3 regions of the Bacillus sp. EB106-07-01-XG149 genome follow, and region 2 is predicted to be linked to each of the others. Evidence: riboswitches for the same ligand, from Rfam matches in the RefSeq annotation. Region 2 holds a riboswitch; each other region holds the start of a gene.
What was found. A riboswitch is a leader RNA that binds a small molecule or an ion and turns the genes downstream of it on or off. The one in region 2 is predicted to bind thiamine pyrophosphate.

Region 1 (6,484 bases), on a different contig from region 2:
GAATTTGATAGAAATTAGAACTTTCCAATATAGTTTGTAATTCTCCATACTTTACTAACAGTCGTTCTATTTCTCCTGCTCCATTCATTTCTTCAGCAATTTTTAACATTTCACATTCAACCGCATACAAATTAGAAAATGCACTTTGTAAGTATCCCTCAATTGTTATTCCTTCTTGTAAATCCATATGCTGCTGTAAAAAACCTATCTTCACATGTGGAAACCATTCAATGTTTCCGTCATCATGTATAAGTTCTCCTGTTAAAATCCTTAACAATGTTGATTTTCCAATTCCATTTTTCCCAACTAACCCAACATGCTCGCCCTTTAATAGTCGAAAACACGCATTATATAAAATGGTTTTCTCACCATACGAATGACTTACATTTTCTACTGTTAATATACTCATTTTTTTCTCTCCTCTACTTATAGTTCATAAGCTAAATAGAGAGAGCAACAGTATAAAGCCTTATTTAATTGTATATATAAAAAATGGGTAAGGTGAATACACCTTACCCATTACATATTATAGTAAAAAAGGATTAAGGTTCTTTACCTGCTGTCTTCAATTTAGCTTAATCGTTAAAAATGGGCAGACTTCTCCCGCATCAAGCTAAAACCATTTGAAGAACAGTTGATAAAGTCATTTTATCCTTTCACTCCTTTAACATTTGTTATATTAAGAGTATAAACTACTCTGTTATATTCTATTCTCTATTTTTTCTTTTGTTCCTTCTCCGCTTTTTCATTTTCTGCGTAAATTTCTTTATACATCTTTTCTAATGCATATGGACTTGTAAAGATGAGCGTTAACGATTTCCAAATATAAATTCTTCTTTGTAGTTCTACCCCATACTCTTTACTAACCATATTTTTCACTTCTGGAATATGTTCTTCGTTTTGAAATTGTTGTACAGATTTCAATTCCTTCGTCTTAAAATCCGTTAAAAGGCCTATTACAGTTCGTCCATGTTCCTGCGACCTTTCTTCTAAATCAAACTGAATGGAATGAACAAAACCTAAAACATGAAAGATTTGAGCATGCAACCCGACAGCAGCACGCTGTTCCATTAAGTTGTAGCACTCTCGTTTTAACTCTTCTACCATTTCTAAAGAATTTCTATTAACTTTTCTTTTGCCAACAAACATAATTTTTACAATATGAGCGACTGCTCCCATACTTTTTAATACACTCTCTAAAACTTCTACCGCATCTTCCACATAACCATTTGAAATTATAGAATGAATAAATTCATCTAATACCACTTGAAACTTTTTAATTAAATGTAAATCGCGTAATTCTGGAACATCTTCTCTCAATTGATTCCGGCCTTGAACCCACTTTAAAACTTCTGACATCTCTTCTTCTTTTAATTCATGATGTTCCATACCATACTTCATTAATAAAATATGATTTTTTAATAAGGACTTTCCTTCTTCAAGATTGTCCGGCGTTAATGAATCAACTATTTTCTCTATAGATTTCATCTTTCTCCCCCTATATAAAAAAGCCTCTTAACAGTAATTATACCAAAAACTGTTAAAAGACTTTTTCTATTTTTTCATATAAGGAGCTAATACTCTCAGAATTTCTTCCTTATCCTTCTTTAACTCAAGTGATGTTAACATATCCATCGTTCTCGGTCTAGGTAATTTCACTTGTACCTCACCAACTATTGAGGCTGGTCTTTGAGATAAAATAAATACGCGATCTGAAAGCAAGATTGCCTCATCTAGGTCGTGTGTAACCATAACGATTGTTTGCTTCTCTTGGTGCCAAGAGTTTAAAAGCCAGCTATGTACTTCCATTTTTGTAAAGGCATCTAATTTTCCAAAAGGCTCATCAAGTAGCATAATTGGCTTTTCACATAAATATGTGCGCAAAAAACTAATTCTTTGACGCATACCACCAGACAATTCATCTGGATAATGGTCTGCATATTCATCTAGTTCAAATTGCTTTAATGCTTCCATTCCCTCTGTCAGCCTTTGTTTTTTCGGTTTCCCTTCGATTTCCAATGGAAGAACTATATTTTGCAAAGCTGATCGCCAAGGTAATAATAAATCTTGTTGCGGCATATAACTTACAACATCTTGCTCTTGTACGTGCCTATCCTTATACGTTACATTCCCACTTGTTGGGCTTTCAACATTTGCAATCATATTTAATAATGTGCTTTTCCCGCAACCACTCGGTCCTACAAAGGAAACGAACTCTCCCTCTCGTATAGAAGCACTAATATTTGCCAATACATTCTTTCCATCAAAAGCTTTTACAATCTCTTTTATTTGTAATCCACTCATTTTTCACTTGGAAGGAACTCATTTGTAAAGGCATCTTTCACATCAATTTTCTTCTTAATAACTTTGTTATCATATAAGAAATTCATGTAATTCGTCCAAACTTCTTCCTTCTGTACTCCCCACGCTTTTGCATCATCTTGATACTTCGTACTTAACCATTTTTGACTTTCTTGTACTAATTCTTTATTCACATCTGGAACTGCTTTAATTAAAATATCAGCAGCTTCTTTCGGTTCTTTAATTGCAAAATTATAACCTTCTGTCGTTGCACTCATAAACTTTTTCACAAAGTCTTTATCTTGCTTCGTATGTTTTTCACTCGTAATAATAACAGGGCTATAGAAATCAAGCGCTGGGTCTAAGTCTTTCACCATAATCGTATTTAACTCTTTTCCTTGGCGCTTCGCTTCAATTCCATCCCATCCGTAATATATCCATTCAAAGTCTGCATCACGACCGATTGATTTAAAGAAATCTGTTTGTCCTAAGATGATTTTTTCAACTTTATTAAAATCAGCTTGATGCTTCTCCATGATTGTCTTCAGCGTTGCTTCTTCTGCTGGTCCTCCCCAGCCTCCGTAACGTTTACCTTCAAAATCTTTCGGTGAAGTCATGTTATCTTTCTTAAGCGATGCAAAAGCTGAAGTGTTATGCTGAATAATCGCTCCGACAGATACAACAGGAATACCTTCTACACGAGCCAACGTTACATTTTCTTGTGCGCTTATTGCGAAGTCAGCTTTTCCGGAAGCTATCATTTGCTCCGCTGTCACATTATCACCAGGCTGAATAATTTCTACATCTAAGCCTTGCTTTTTATAATAATCTTTCGTTTGCGCTACATATAAGCCAGTATGATTCGTATTTGGAAACCAATCTAATACTACTTTTACTTTTTGATCTTTACTTGCACTTTCTTCTTTCTTCGCCGGATTACATCCAGCCACACCTACTGCTAATAAGGCAGCCAACATAACTTTTAAACCTTTTTTCATTTCCTGCCGTCCTTTCTATATATCCATGGTGCTGTTATTCTTGCCATAAACTCCACGATAAAATACAGACATAGTGTCACCATAACAATAATTGCTGCCACACCAAATACTCGGGCTGTTAAAAAGGATTTTGTAGCTCTCGTAAGCATAACTCCTAATCCTTCACTGGCACCGAGCCATTCCCCAATAATCGCTCCCATTACGCTATATGTAACTGCAATTTTTAAACCTGAGAAAAAGTATGGAAGCACTGCTGGAAACTTTACTTTCTGGTAAACTTGCCATTTCGTTGCCTTCATCGTTTGCAACAACTTCAACATATTTTTATCTACTGTTTGAAAACCTTCTAAAATGCTAAGCGCAATCGGGAAGAAACAAACGAGTATTACTACCATTACTTTCGGTAGCATTCCATATCCAAACCAAATAATAAATAACGGTGCAAGTACAACGATTGGAATTGTTTGCGAAATAACAAGCAACGGATTTATTAAAATACGAAATAAAGGGATAACGTCCATAATAATTGCAATACTTGTCCCAATTAAAATTGCAAAGAATAGTCCAATTAAAACCTCTTGCAGTGTTTGCATCGTATTCGGTAATAGTAAATCTTTCATTCCAATTAATTCTTGAACAATGGCAGAAGGCTTCGGTAAAATCCACGGTTCAATTTTAAATAATGAAACAGATCCTTCCCATATCGCTATGAGAAGGATAAGCCAAATTGTTGTAATTATTTTAGATTGCTTCTGGTTTTGCATATTCATCACGGTACTTCCAAACCTTTTCATCTATCGTTACACCAGTGCTTGGACGATAATGGATTTTAATAGAAGTAATCACTTCTTCTGCTCCAGCATCTACACAAGCTTGTTGCGCACGTTTAATGACATCAAGAAGTACATCTAATTCTCCTTCCAGCGTTGTTTCCATTGCTCCTACTTCATAACGAACTCCCGATTGTTGTACAACTTCAATTGCTTTATCAACAACAGAATATACATCTTTTGTTTTTGCTTGTGGTACTACTGAAAATGACATTGTAACTTGTTGTGACATAGTAAAATCCCCCTTATAAAATTAAAATTTTAAAACAAGAAAAGGCTTTCCTACTGCGTAGGAAAGCCTTGTATGCAAGTTATTATAGAATAACATATGCTACATCACTTTAAGTAACTCCCTACGCTGGCATTATCCAGATCAGGTGGAGGGTCGATGTTTATTTACATCCTCTCAGCCAATTGGCTCCCCGGTCCTTAATTCGTTTTCATTGTAGCATGATTTATTTTATTGAACAAACAAAAGCATGTATAATCATTTCATTTAACTTTTAAATTCCCCAATTAACTCTTGTAACTCCTGTGAAAGCCATCTTAAAGAACTCGCTAATTCGGCAATATCTTGTACAGACATTTCCTGTTCTTTCATACTCGTTTCAATATTACTACTACTATTCGCATACATATTTGCGATATGTGATAGTTCATTTACGACACGAACAATATTTTGGCTATTTTGCAATATATCACTTGAATTGCTAAAAACAGCTCTAACTTGATTTGTAACAGATTGTGCTGATTTTGAATTTTTTTCAAAGAAAGCACCACTACTTTGAACAAATTCAATTCCAGATTCTACTTCTTTTGAAGCTTTTTGTATTGAAACAATAGCTTCTTTCGTTTCAGCTTGTGTTTCCCCTATTAATTTTGCTATATCTTTTGCTGATGCTTCCGTCTGCTCTGCTAATTTACTCACTTCATCAGCAACAACAGCAAATCCCTTTCCGGTTGCTTCAGCACGTGAAGCTTCAATAGAAGCATGTAACGCTAACGAATTAGTTTGATTTGAAATACCTGTAATTACAGTTACTATATCACTAATTTCTTTTGATTTTGTTTCCAAAGAATACATAATAGAAGATAAATCTTGTACTGCATTTTGTATTATAATCATTTGATTCATCGTCTTTTCAATAACACCATTTCCTTTTACTGAATGATGCTCCATACCTTCAGACTCTTTCGCCATTTGTTCTGCAGCATTTTTTATCTCTTCCATCTTATCTTCCATTTCATATACAATACCTAAATACTGTGGTACTGACGTTTCTTGTGACTGAGCGCTAGCTCTTAACTCAACCATAGAACTTACAATTTCTTGAACCGCCATACTATTCTCTTTCGTACTCACTGACAATTCTTGTGAAGATGAGGAAACCTGTTCTGCTGTCTGCTTCACTTTATCTACAATTCCTTTAAACTTCTCGATGGTATTATTAAAATACGAATTAATAATACCAATATCATCTGGTCTTTCCTCTAACTTAATACTTAAATCACCTTCACCGACTTTGCGTAATCCTTCACGTAAATCTCGCAATGGAGCAAGTGCGTTACGCACAATTAAGAATTGAATAACAGTTGCAATTAAAACAGAAATACAAATAAACATTAAACCTTGTATAATGAATTTTTCCTTTGTAATAGGAACAATCGAAGCATCTACATCGGCTGCAACAATTGCCACAATATTTCCGTCTCCATCTTTAATTGGCTCTAATATCGTTACCCATGACCCTAATAGATCTTCATATACTACTGTCATGTTTGCTTTTTTCGTGCTCATTACTTTATCATATGCTTTCATCCAAAGATCTGGTTGTTTATAATATTCTCCCGGCCTTACTTCAACAACATTTGCTAAACCTGTAGACAAATCAATGATTTGTAGCTCACCTTTTTCATTTTCTTTTGCTCCAACAATATACGTTTGTCCAACACTATTCAATTCTTCCGTTGCTTCATCTAATTTCTCTGTTAACTTCTCTCTCTTTTCTCTTTGTGCCACTGGGTCTTTTGTAACATCTCTCACTATTTGTTCGTCTAATTTATGTAATACCGTATCTCCTGTTTCAAAAGAATGCCTTTCAAATATAGACATCATACTATTTTGAAACATGTTAAAACTTAACGCTCCCATAGTACCAACAAGCGTCAAAATAACTAACACAGTTAACAATACATTTTTTTGAAGAAATGATAGCTTATGCCAATATTTTCTCATTAACATCACCTTTCTTAATTAACTTACTATAAAGTAACGCTATTAAAATATACACCTTATTAATAAACGATAACGGTTCTCATTTTTTTATAAACAAAAAAAAGACCAATGAAAAGAGC
Region 2 (6,484 bases):
AATTATTTACGGGCTTCACAACGCAGGATTAACAGCAGCACTTGTAAATTGGCTTGAGCCAGTTGTAAGTCAGCATCTACTCTATGCCAGCTTTGCAATGGGCGGACTCGTTTCTCTCCTCTCTAACGTCTTCAATAACCATCCTGCACTTATGATTGGTACAATCACATTAACAGAAATGGGACTAGACCCAGTCACATTAAAAACTATCTACCTGGCAAACATTATTGGCAGTGACATCGGTTCACTATTATTACCAATTGGTACGTTAGCTTCCCTCATTTGGATGTATATCCTGAAACAAAACAAAATTAAAGTAAAATGGAAAGACTATTTAAGTGTATCCCTTATCGTTATTCCTCTCACAACAGTCGTCACATTATTCCTCTTATACTACTGGGTACACCTCTTCTTCGCCCTATAAACAACAGAAGCCCCCTTTGCTACCGTCTTAGTAAAGGGGGCTTCTTCTATATTTAAGTTAGGTACTACAGTGTGATCAATCAAGTAAAGAGGTGTAACGTATTATTGGTATAAATGACTACCAGTGTCTTTAAATTCTCTCGCTTTCTCTTTCATCCCTTTTTCAATTGCTTCTTTCGTTTCTAAATCATTGTCTTTCGCATATTCACGAATATCATGTGAAATTCTCATACTACAAAACTTCGGTCCACACATTGAACAGAAATGAGCCGTTTTCGCACCTTCTGCTGGCAGTGTTTCATCGTGATATTCCATCGCACGTTCAGGGTCTAAAGATAAATTAAATTGATCGCGCCAACGGAATTCAAAGCGAGCTTTTGAAAGTGCATCATCACGCTGATGAGCCGTTTTGTGCCCTTTCGCAAGATCAGCTGCATGTGCAGCGATTTTGTACGTAATAACCCCCGTGCGAACATCATCTTTATTCGGTAAACCTAAATGTTCTTTCGGCGTTACATAACAAAGCATCGCCGTTCCAAACCAGCCAATCATCGCCGCTCCAATTGCCGATGTAATATGGTCATAACCTGGTGCAATATCTGTTGTTAACGGCCCAAGTGTATAGAACGGCGCGCCCTGACAAATATCAAGCTCTTTCTCCATATTCTCTTTAATTAAATGCATCGGTACATGCCCAGGTCCTTCAATCATCACTTGCACATCATGTTTCCAAGCAATCTTCGTTAATTCACCAAGTGTTTCAAGCTCAGAAAACTGTGCTTCGTCATTTGCATCTGCAATCGAACCTGGACGTAATCCATCTCCAAGAGAGAACGAAACATCATACTGCTTCATAATTTCACATATCTCTTCAAAATGAGTGTATAAGAAGTTTTCTTTATGATGGAATAAACACCACTGTGCCATAATTGAACCACCACGTGAAACGATACCTGTCGTACGCTTTGCAGTAATCGGAATGTAACGAAGTAATACGCCCGCGTGAATCGTAAAGTAATCAACACCTTGCTCAGCTTGCTCAATTAACGTATCACGATACACTTCCCACGTTAAATCTTCTGCAATTCCGTTTACTTTTTCCAGCGCTTGATAGATCGGTACAGTCCCAACTGGTACAGGCGCGTTACGAATAATCCACTCACGCGTCGTATGAATATTTTTACCTGTAGATAAATCCATAATCGTATCTGCGCCCCAGCGCGTTGCCCACGTCATCTTCTCTACTTCTTCTGCAATAGAAGAAGATACAGCAGAGTTTCCGATATTTGCATTGACCTTTACGTGAAAGTTACGGCCGATAATCATCGGTTCTGCTTCCGGATGGTTAATATTCGCTGGTAAAATGGCATGACCTTCCGCGATTTCCTTACGAACAAACTCAGGCTCTACTCCTTCACGAATCGCAACATATTCCATCTCAGACGTAATGATACCATTACGTGCATAATGCATTTGCGTAACATTTGCACCATGCCTTGCTCTAAGCGGCTGGCGATCCATTTGCGGGAAAACAGGCGTATGTTTCGAAGCCACTTTCACACCGTCATCCTCTGGTTTTACTTCGCGCCCTTCGTATGCTTCTACATCTCCGCGCTCCAGGATCCAAGAGTGGCGCGGCGCCTGCAACCCCTTTTCCAGTTCCACTTTATACGCAGGATCTGTATAAGGACCGCTCGTATCATATACACGAATTGGCGGATTCGGAATACCGTTCGTTTCGCTTTGTTCAATCTCGCGCATTGGCACTTTCATACCCGTGCGTGGTCCATCCACATACACTTTCTTACTTCCTGGTAAACTCGATTTCAATTCAATTTGCTCAGCTGAAACAGACTGTTTCATAACCTTTGTTGCCCCCCTGTACGTGACAAGGACGAGATATGGCCAGCGTATGCCAAAATAAAAAGAGCCAGGTCCATAAAAAAATAAGGACCTGGCTCATAAAGACATCATTATGTAAAGCCGTTAACTTCCCTACGCTGGTACGAGCCAGATCAGGTCCAAAGGGTTAAGAAGTTCACACGCTTCTCTCTCAGCCTACGCATACGTTAGGCACCCCTAGTTTATCACTGATTTAATTTTCAATACTTTCTCATCATACACGATAATCTGAAAAATGCAAAGTTTATTTCTTTTGTTATTTATGGAATCATCCACGTTAAATAATATGCCTGTACATACGTCATAATACCAACAATAATTACGAAGAATAAACTATGCTTCACTGTAAATCGGAATAAATCTGATTCTTTTCCAGCAAGTCCAACTGCCGCACAAGCAATCGCAATCGATTGCGGAGAAATCATCTTTCCTGTTACACCGCCCGTTGTATTTGCTGCAACGAGAAGTACTTCAGATACACCGACTTGCTGCGCTGTAATCGCTTGTAAATTCGAGAACAGTGCATTCGCTGACGTATCGGATCCTGTTAAAAATACACCGATCCAGCCTAGGAATGGTGAGAAGAACGGGAATAGTCCGCCAGTTCCTGCAAGTGCTAATGCTAATGTAGAAGATAGACCAGAATAGTTTGCGATAAACGCGAATCCTAATACGAATCCGATAGATAGAATTGGCATCTTAAGTTCATGTAACGTTTCTTTAAATGTTACTACTGCATCTTTTGCACTCATTTTCAAAATAAAGATAGAAATGATACAAGCAATTAAAATTGCTGTTCCCGTCGCTGATAAAATATCTAATTTCAAGATTGCTTCATAAGGCGTCGGTTTATTTACAATTGGTTCTGCTTTCATTACTAAATTGTGTAAGCCTGGAACATCAAACTTAAACACAAGGCTTTCCAAAGCACCGCCTGGAGCAAATAACGCTTTAAAGAAACTTTGGCTCCAAATGACTACCATCACAGTTAAAATAATGAATGGAGACCATGCTTTTACTACTTTTCCTACCGTTAGTTTCGGCATAGATATCGCCGTTGCTGCTACTTCACTATTTGCTTCTTTAGACTGATAGATTTCTTTCGGCTGCCAAACTTTTAAGAATAGCGATAAACTCACTAAACTTACAAGTGCTGACGTAATATCCGGAAGTTCTGGTCCTAAGAACGTCGCTGTAATGAACTGCGTAATTGCAAATGAGCTACCTGCTACAAATAGAGCCGGCCATGTTTGTCTTACCCCTTTAAATCCATCCATTAAAAATACGATAAAGAACGGAACAAATAATGATAAGAACGGTAATTGATGCCCAGCCATTTGTCCAATTTTATGCGGATCAATACCTGTTACTTGTCCAGCAACTGTAATCGGAATTCCCATCGCTCCGAACGCTACTGGTGCCGTATTTGCGATTAAACAAAGACCCGCTGCATATAAAGGATTTAACCCAAGACCTGCAAGAAGCGCTGCGGTAATCGCTACTGGTGCACCAAATCCTGCTGCCCCTTCCAAAAATGCTCCGAATGAAAAACCGATTAAAATAACGAGTAAACGATGGTCATTTGTAATGGATAATACAGATGCACGAATCACATCGAATTGACCTGTTTTCACAGATATTTTATATAAAAATACCGACATAATGATAATCCAAGCAATTGGCCATAGTCCGTATAAAAAACCATATCCCGTCACTGCCATCGCCATCGTAAACGGCATCTTATAAGCGAATAACGCAACTAAAATTGTAAGTACAACTGTAATAAATCCTGCCACATACCCCTTCATGCGGAAAACTGCTAAAGCTAAGAAAAAAAAGATAATCGGAATAAGTGCGACCGCTGCCGAAATCCAAATGTTTCCGAACGGATCATAAACTTGTGTCCATGTGTTCATTGTTCTCTCCCCCTAAAGAATCCCCTTTTAAATAGAATAACCTCATCAATAGACTATCAGGTCATCATACCTTTAAGTCTAAAAAGAAAAAAAACGTTTAGGAAAACGTTTTCAAAACTTTCATTTATACTGTACCATAACAATTTCTATTAAAAAAGATTTTTTTGAAAATTTTATTATTTAATATAAAAATCTTACAAAAACGTCATGTTCTTGTAATGTTTATCGATAGGAAGCTCACTAAATCTCCTGCATAATAAAGGTATAACAACGAACATTATTTATGAGGTGATATATATGAACGGAAACAAAATATTAGCAGCTTTATCATACTTTAGTGTATTATTTGCCCCTATCTTATTCCCTATTATCGTGTGGATTGTGGGCGATTCTGAAACAAAACCACATGCAAAACGTGCTCTATGGACACATATTATCCCAAGTATTGCTACATTCATTGGTGTGATGATTTTAGGAATTATGGGTCTTGGATCTGAACAACCAGACGTAACATTCGGAATTGGATCCATCATCGTTTTATGTATTTGCAGCATCATTAGCTTATACTATTTCATTTGGAACATCGTAAAAGGTATTAAGGTACTGAAAGCTTAATTTTAAACAAACGTTTGATTAAAGCAGCACGCATAATGGCAAATGAAATTTCATCGGCGATACGATAACCTTTTAATAAGAAAAAACCGTCCCAAAATACCTTTTGGGACGGTTTTTTTATCTTCTGCGCTTCTTCTTTTTTCTCATCATTTTCTTGCGGCGCGTATTCACTTTATCCGCTATAATGTGAAGCGTGCTTGCCACAACAATTCCCATTATGAACGTTACAATTTCAACCTCATGTTCCTTCGCAATTTCTATTAAATTCCCGTCAAACGCAATTATATTTAATAGGAATAAAAACGGAGAAAATACAATTAACATGTATGCAATACGAATCACATCACCAAGTATAATTGTATGTGTAAAGAAGGAGCGATGCGGCATGACCTTCTTATACGGATACCAAAATATACGTAGGAACCCCCATTTATTATACGCATTACTATATGTATCTAAATCAGGCGTTAAAAATGAAGTACCTACTAAAAAGCCAATTGCAAAAGTTAATAAAAAATCCAAGTTTGTTAATCCATACGAAAAGAGCATAAACAAAACAACCGGAAGGGATATTAAGTTTATTTTCGTATGCGTTCTTCCTGATGGCATAATGCACTTCCTCGCTTACGTTCGCCCCGTCACCATATGACAGTTCTCACCTATTGATCTAATTTCTGATCGATAAAGGATGTGTCTATATCCGAACCAAACCATTCTGCCAACTTCACTCGTGCCTTATCTTTCACCTCTTCATTGACGTATAACGACGCTTGTAATAGAGCAGCCATTAACGCCCCTAAATCATCTGTATAACCAACTCCAGCAATGAAATCTGGGATGGCATCAATTGGTGCAATAAAATAAGCAAGTGCTCCAATCACAATAATTTTCACTCGCTTTGGAACATCAGGTCTTTGCAAAACATAAAACAATAATAAACTTGCATAAATGACCGACTGTCCTGCTTGCTTTGCAACATGTTTTGCTTTCTTCCAAAACGCTTCAACTGAAAATTTTTGTTCCATGTAAAAGCCTCCCTATTTTTTTAAAGAAATAAGCTACAATATGTTATCAGTAAAAGTTCATCAAAATTACACATAATCTATCAATGAACTTTCATTGTAACAAACAAACTAAAAAAGAACAAGTGTTCGTTAATTTTTACATACTTCCCTTCATATAATAGGTTTCTAGATAGCCGCTTACCCATTGTCATTTCTTATTTCTCAACACAGAAAATTTTCACTTTCACTTAACATTCTGCTCTACCTTTGTTATATTTTCTAGTTGACGGACGTATAAACGAATGTTAAAGTTTTCTCTGGTAGTGACAAATCTTATACAAAAAATGTAAAATGTTATAGTGTTTCTCAGAAATGAATTTTGTTGTATAATACAGAAATGACGTTATGCTTATGAGCAACACAAGAAACCAAAAGGGTATGCATAGTTATAGTCGTATATGGGTGAATATAGAACCTCTAATTATGGCCAAGAAAACTATGTATTTTTTATTTTAGCATTTTTCGCTCCAAAATCGACCAAGCCTGATAGAGAAAGGGTGGAAATGAATGAAAGAAACCTTGAAATCACAATTTCAAAATGTGCGTTTCACTGTATTCGTAGCT
Region 3 (6,484 bases), on a different contig from region 2:
ACTTATAATCCCAGACATAACAGCAATACCACTGACACCGTTAGTAAGAACATCCCCGATATTTTCCGTGGTAATTCCACCAATTGCTGTAATCGGTATGGATAAACACTTTGCAATGTCTGAAAGCTCTTCAAGCCCTCTCGCTGGTACACCTTTTTTACAATCTGTCGGAAATACATGACCATAGACGAGTGAATCCGCTCCATTCTTAAATGCATCGATCGCCTCTTCTAAAGAATGTACAGAATAGCCGACATGCAAATAAGAAAACTTTTCTTTCACTGACCTTACATTTGCGCTTCGATATCCTAGCTGCACGCGTGGAATGTTTAATAAAATAGCGATATCAATTCGATCATTTATCACTATTTTTGATGCCGGAAAGCCTTTCTTCAAAAGACTTTCCACACCTTCATACAAATCCTTCGTACTTTTCTCACGCTCACGAATATGCAAATAGTCAATCTCACTTTCAATTTGCATCGCTACATTCACTAACTCTTCGAATGACATGTGACCATTTGAGATTACATGAAGCTCATTTTTCATATTCATTCGCCTACTTTAAAATATTTTCGAAGAACTCATCGGCCGGAACGATTTCTTTCGTCATTCCTTTATCTTTCAGCCATTTATTTTGTTTCTCCCATGACTCTTTTGAATCTGATAAGAATGGTTCATCTTTCGTTTCCATCTTCTCTAATAAAATTTTCATACTCTCTTTTTCAACTTCTGGTACAAGTGGGAAGTTTTCTTTTTCTTGATGATTTAATAAAATATTTAATGCTTCATCTGGATTTTTCTTCATAAAATCATAGCCTTTTTTCGTACCACGTAAGAAGGCTTGTAACGCTTCTTTATCTTTTTTCAACGTTTTATCACCTGTTACAAATACAAGCTCATGATAATTCGGTACACCGTAATCGGCTGGATTAAAGTATGCTGGTTCATGACCTTCATGACGCATAACAGGTACTTCATGGTTAATGTATGCCCCTGTTACCGCATCCACTTTCTTCGTAATTAATGCCGGTACTAGATCAAAGCCAACATCGACTACTTTCACTGTATCTGGATTACCACCAGCTTCTTTTACCATCGTTTTTAAATACATCTCACTTAAAGGTGTTCCAGAATATCCAACTGTTTTCCCCTCTAAATCTTTTGGCGATTGAATGCCTGCTGATTTCAGCGATACAACATGATTTAATGGTGAACGTACGACAGCTCCAATTGATTTCACTGGAATTTGTTCATTTGCTTTTGCCATGACAACATCTGGCTGATAATATAAGCCAACCGTTACTTTTCCTGCAGCTGCTAAAGTTAATGGATCAGTCGGATTAGAAGGGAATTTAATATTCACCTTGACTCCTTCTTCTTTAAAGTATCCTTTTTCAATCGCCGCATAAATAAAGCTATGTACCGCATTTGGGTACCAATCAAGCATGACCGTTATTTCTTTTTCTTTTTTATTCTTATCTGACGCTGAATTACTAGAACATCCAGCGATCATTGCAACTAATAATGTCAACACAAAGATGCGTTTTAAAAATTTCATGAATACTTCCTCCAACTAATAAATTTCTTTTCTAATACTGAGATAAGTATGACGAAGAAAATAGCTAATAATGATAACAATACAATGGGTGCAAATACACCTGCTCCGTCTAACTGCGTCATCATTCTTTTACTGAAATATCCAAGCCCAGCTTGTGCACCGAGCCACTCACCGATTGCTGCCCCAATTACACTAAGCGGAACTGCAATTTTTAAAGCTGAGAAAAAATAAGGAAGAGCAGATGGTAACTTTAATTTAAGAAAAACATCTTTTTTCGTTGCCCCATACGTAACTAAGAGCTCCTCCCATTCTTTTTTCGTACTGCGTAGTCCATCATACGTATTGACCGCAATTGGGAAAAACGTAATTAAAACAGTAACAACAACCTTACTCCAGATCGTATATCCAAACCATAAAACGAAAAGCGGCGCAAGCGCTGTAATAGGAATCGTTTGTGAGGCAACTAATAATGGATAAAATGCTCTCTCCATCCAATTACTCACATTCATTAACATCGCTAGCCCTACCCCAAGTACGATAGAAATAGCCACCCCTATTAAAACGACCGATAAGGTTGCCGGCAAATGAACCGTAAATAATATATCTTTTAGTTTCCATATCTTCATCACAATTGCAGACGGTGACGGTAAAATGTACATTTCATCTACGATTCTTGCGCCTACTTCCCAAAAGGCAAGTAAAATACTAGAAAGTGTAAGGGCAGGTAATAGCTCCTTCAACCGGTTCATCATACGAGTACCTGCCTTTGTAACATACTAAGAAGCTCATCTTTAAGCGCTAACACTTCAGGCTTATATAAATCTTTTCTTGTTCGATTACGATCAAGCGGTACAACCCTCTCGGTTAAAGTAGTTATCGGTTGCTGCTCTACTACTAAAATTCGATTAGAAAGAAACAACGCTTCTTCCACATCATGAGTGATAAATAAAATTGTTTTTTCCCACTCTTTCCATTGTTCAAACAGCCATTCTTGCAAAGATGCCTTCGTTAAAGCGTCCAACGCGCTAAACGGTTCATCTAACAACAATATCTCCCCGCCTGTTAATAAAGTTCGAATAAAAGATACGCGTTGTCTCATACCACCAGATAAATCTTTCGGATATTTTGTCTCATACCCTTGTAAGCCAAATTTATGTAGCAGTTCCTTGGCCTTTATTTGTGCTTCTTTCTTCTGTACACCTTGACACTCTAGCGGCAGAGCAGCATTCTCAATAATCGTTCGCCACGGCAGGAGCATATCTTTTTGGGGCATATACCCTACAGGATGGCTCTTCGTTTCTGTCAGCTCTATCTGCCCAGTACTTACTTCTTCTAAACCTGTAATAAGGCGAAATAGAGTACTTTTCCCGCATCCACTCGGTCCGATAATACTTACAAACTCTTTATCTTGTATAGAAGCATTTAATTCATTGATGATTGGTTTCTCATCATAATGAAAAGAAACATTATGAAACTGTAGTATGTTCTTGCTCCTCAAATCCCCACATCTCCTTACGATAGGACATATCCCAGAATAAATATTCAAATCGACTGGAATATAGGAAAATCTCCTCTAATCGATCTAGCTCTTTTTCAGACTTTCCAACTGCCATTTCATTTAATAAATCGATTAACCAAATACAAAGGTTACCGTATTCTTCAGAACTATATCCTTGAATCCACTCACCAAAGAACTCATGATCTCTTGCTCCAGGAATATCATTTAAACGCTTTCCAATTTCCCAGTAGCTCCACATACATGGAAGAAGTGCTGCTATTAATTCCGCAAGTGTGCCATTTTGAGATACAGACATCATGTAATTTGTATAAGCTAAATTTTTAGCAGATGGCTTTGCAGACTCTATCTCTTCTATAGAAATTCCAAGTCTTTTTGCATACTGTTTATGGATTGTCATTTCTCCATTTAATATGCCATCAATTTGTTCAGCAAATTTCCCCATTACTTGTGGGTTCGTTGCTTTTACAACACCAATCGCATATAGCTTTGCATAATCTAACAAATATAAATAATCTTGAATAACGTAATACTGAAACTTATCTTTTTCTAACGTGCCATCCCCCATACCTACTACAAACGGATGATTATGACTCATCTCCCAAACTGGTTGTACAGTTTCTAATAATCTATCGCAAAATTTCATTTCTCTATCCCCTTTCGATTTATATATCTAAATAAAAAACCACTTCTAAATAAGAAGTGGTTACAGCAAATAAAATTATAATTTATTCGTTGCTCCACTTCCCTTCGCTAGTATTACCTAGATCAGGTGTTATAAGGGTTAAGGATTATTCCTCTCTCAGCACAACAAGCACCCCTAGTGGTTTCAATATGAAATTTTCAAACAAAAAAGCCCCGTTTCTATACGCAAAGAAACGGGGACTTATTATTAGTGTCCGAATTGCTTCCCTACGCTAGCATAATCTAGATCAGGTAATGAAAAGGATCAAAGGCTTACGGCCTACTCTCAGCTGGCAACACCAGCTCTCCTAGCAAACTATGAAATTATCACTGTCAGTATAACATCGTAATAAGACATCATCAACTGTTTTAATTTTCTCAATTGTCAACAAAATAACAAAACTATATAATACTTATATTCTATCTTAGAAATTATTATCCTAATTAATCGGATAAAAAGGAATCATTATCCTCAAAAAATTTATTTTTATATTGATTTCATATTACATTTATGTGAATACACCCACTATATTATATCTTTATACTATAATAAAATTACAACTATACAACTAGAGGAGGTCTCTATTATATGAATATGAAAGCTACTGCTTTAACAGCAACTACTGTCGCAATTGCCTCTTTACTTCCTTCTATGGGAGAAACAAATGTACAAACAGCCAACGCTGAACAATTATCTAATGTGAAAACTGGATATGTCAAAGTCGATCAAGTAGCCTTACATACAAAAGATAACGCAAATAGCTCATCAATTGATACAATTCGCTTTAATACGAAAGTGAACATACTTGAAACAACTAATGGCTGGTATAAAGTATCTGTTAATAATAAAGTAGGTTACGTACAAAAAGATGCTATTCTACTAAAAAACAAACTTCAATCTAATAATCAATACATCGTTAATGCCAATGCATTAAACGTTCGTTCTGAACCTAATTTAGAATCTTCAATTTTAGATGTATTACCAAATGGAAAATTCATTACCATTCAAGAAGAACAAGGCGAGTGGTATAAAATTTTACATAATGGCAAAACAGGTTACGTACAAAAAGCATTTGTGGCTAATGGTTCACAGCCTTTAGTAAAAGGCATCACAGTTCAAAATAATACGAAATACACAGTTGCAACACCTAAACTTAATGTACGTGGCAACGCTAGTACAAGTAGTGCACTACTTGGTTCATTACAAAATGGTACACAAATACAAGTAGTGGAAACTGTAGGAACTTGGTATAAAATTCGTTTTGGCACAGGATACGGATACGTAGCAAAACATTATGTGATGCAAAATCAATCACAAGCTCAAACGGCTCAACCTACTTCCATTCCAGCAGTTTTCAAATTCCCTACTCAAGGAAGAATTAGCTCAACCTTTGATATACGCTGGGAACAAATGCATTATGGTATAGATATTGCAGCTCAAGGTAATGTCTCTATCCAGGCGGCAGCTGCAGGTAAAGTTGTGAAATCATATTATTCAGCTAGCTATGGCAATGTTGTGTTCATCGCCCATCAAATAAACGGGAAATTATATACAACAGTCTATGCACACATGAAAGATCGCACTGTACAAGCTGGTGATCAAGTACAAGCTGGACAATTAGTAGGTCATATGGGAAACACAGGTCATTCATACGGGCAACATCTTCATTTTGAATTACACAATGGAGAATGGAATTTTGAAAAAACAAATGCAGTAAACCCACTGCCATATTTAGTTAGGTAAATTGTATGCAACGCAATATCAATATACCTCTCTTAATTGAATACTTCGCCTTTTTAGGTTTAATCTATTGTTTAATCATTTACAATACAAACACTGTATTTTTATCTATTATCATTGCTTTTGTTGCTTTAGAAATTATGATGGAATCCTTTCAAGTACAATTAAAACAAAAAATTGCCCATATATATAATGCCATCTTTCTATTAAGTGCCCTAATAACAAATATTATTAGTAATGGTTTTTATTTATCTACCGTATTTCCTGTATTCTTTATGGCTGTTTTATTATTCATAGCTAGATACATTCATGTCCCTACTAACAAAAAACACGAACAAAAAGCTTAGAAAGAGGAGACATTGTGTACCGATCTTTCAAAGATAATCCGCTAAAATATATATTGAATTTATACACAAAAATAAATACTTTTTTTGGTATACAAGGAAGCAATACGGCACAATTTCTCCTTTATGGAATTTTATTTCTCGTCTTAATTGCGTTCTCCTTGCTTTACTAATAAAAAAAAGGATCTCACATAAACTTGAGATCCTTTTTAATTTATATAAATTTTTTATATAGAAAATGCTCTTTATCCACAAGCATATTTTTCATAAATAAAGCTAAGATTATATTTTTTCTCTAAACTCATTCTTTGTTCATCATCACACCAATAGAACAGAATGTCATGAATCGTTGCATAACGCTTATTTTTAAGAAATAGTTTAAAGAATGATGGTAAACAATCATGTAATTGTATAAATATATAATTGCGTAATATTTCTTCTTTATATTCAATGCCCTTACAAATATACAGTAATTCTTCACAATAATATGCATGTTGCGGAACTTGAATCATTTCGAAAAATGGCACATATGATAATAACTTTCCGATAAAATGATCATATCGATCCATTATCCCTATCGTCATATGCTCCATCATTTCTTTCATTACATATAAATAATCATCTACATGAGTAGTTTT

Region 1: linked by a shared signal. The riboswitch ahead of AC3WTA_RS26150 (MTH1187 family thiamine-binding protein) and the one ahead of thiC (phosphomethylpyrimidine synthase ThiC) in region 2 are both predicted to bind thiamine pyrophosphate.
Region 3: linked by a shared signal. The riboswitch ahead of tenA (thiaminase II) and the one ahead of thiC (phosphomethylpyrimidine synthase ThiC) in region 2 are both predicted to bind thiamine pyrophosphate.

The regions. Positions count from the first base shown of each region.
Region 1 is NZ_JBYTDP010000010.1:94,143-100,626, forward strand. It holds gene AC3WTA_RS26125 (ABC-F family ATP-binding cassette domain-containing protein) at 1-409, opposite strand, end outside; gene AC3WTA_RS26130 (hypothetical protein) at 715-1,488, opposite strand; gene AC3WTA_RS26135 (ABC transporter ATP-binding protein) at 1,555-2,304, opposite strand; gene AC3WTA_RS26140 (ABC transporter substrate-binding protein) at 2,301-3,299, opposite strand; gene AC3WTA_RS26145 (ABC transporter permease) at 3,296-4,069, opposite strand; gene AC3WTA_RS26150 (MTH1187 family thiamine-binding protein) at 4,041-4,361, opposite strand; TPP riboswitch at 4,463-4,564, opposite strand; gene AC3WTA_RS26155 (methyl-accepting chemotaxis protein) at 4,626-6,365, opposite strand.
Region 2 is NZ_JBYTDP010000005.1:152,913-159,396, reverse strand. It holds gene AC3WTA_RS20520 (arsenic transporter) at 1-424, shown strand, start outside; gene thiC (phosphomethylpyrimidine synthase ThiC) at 526-2,286, opposite strand; TPP riboswitch at 2,399-2,514, opposite strand; gene lldP (L-lactate permease) at 2,586-4,241, opposite strand; gene AC3WTA_RS20505 (magnetosome magnetite crystal formation protein family) at 4,539-4,856, shown strand; gene AC3WTA_RS20500 (metal-binding protein) at 4,974-5,465, opposite strand; gene AC3WTA_RS20495 (YkvA family protein) at 5,516-5,881, opposite strand; gene AC3WTA_RS20490 (LTA synthase family protein) at 6,428-6,484, shown strand, end outside.
Region 3 is NZ_JBYTDP010000008.1:1,755-8,238, reverse strand. It holds gene tenI (thiazole tautomerase TenI) at 1-549, opposite strand, end outside; gene AC3WTA_RS24085 (ABC transporter substrate-binding protein) at 560-1,561, opposite strand; gene AC3WTA_RS24080 (ABC transporter permease) at 1,558-2,310, opposite strand; gene AC3WTA_RS24075 (ABC transporter ATP-binding protein) at 2,310-3,059, opposite strand; gene tenA (thiaminase II) at 3,028-3,723, opposite strand; TPP riboswitch at 3,806-3,909, opposite strand; TPP riboswitch at 3,970-4,081, opposite strand; gene AC3WTA_RS24065 (SH3 domain-containing protein) at 4,351-5,505, shown strand; gene AC3WTA_RS24060 (hypothetical protein) at 5,511-5,849, shown strand; gene AC3WTA_RS24055 (DUF3965 domain-containing protein) at 6,092-6,484, opposite strand, start outside.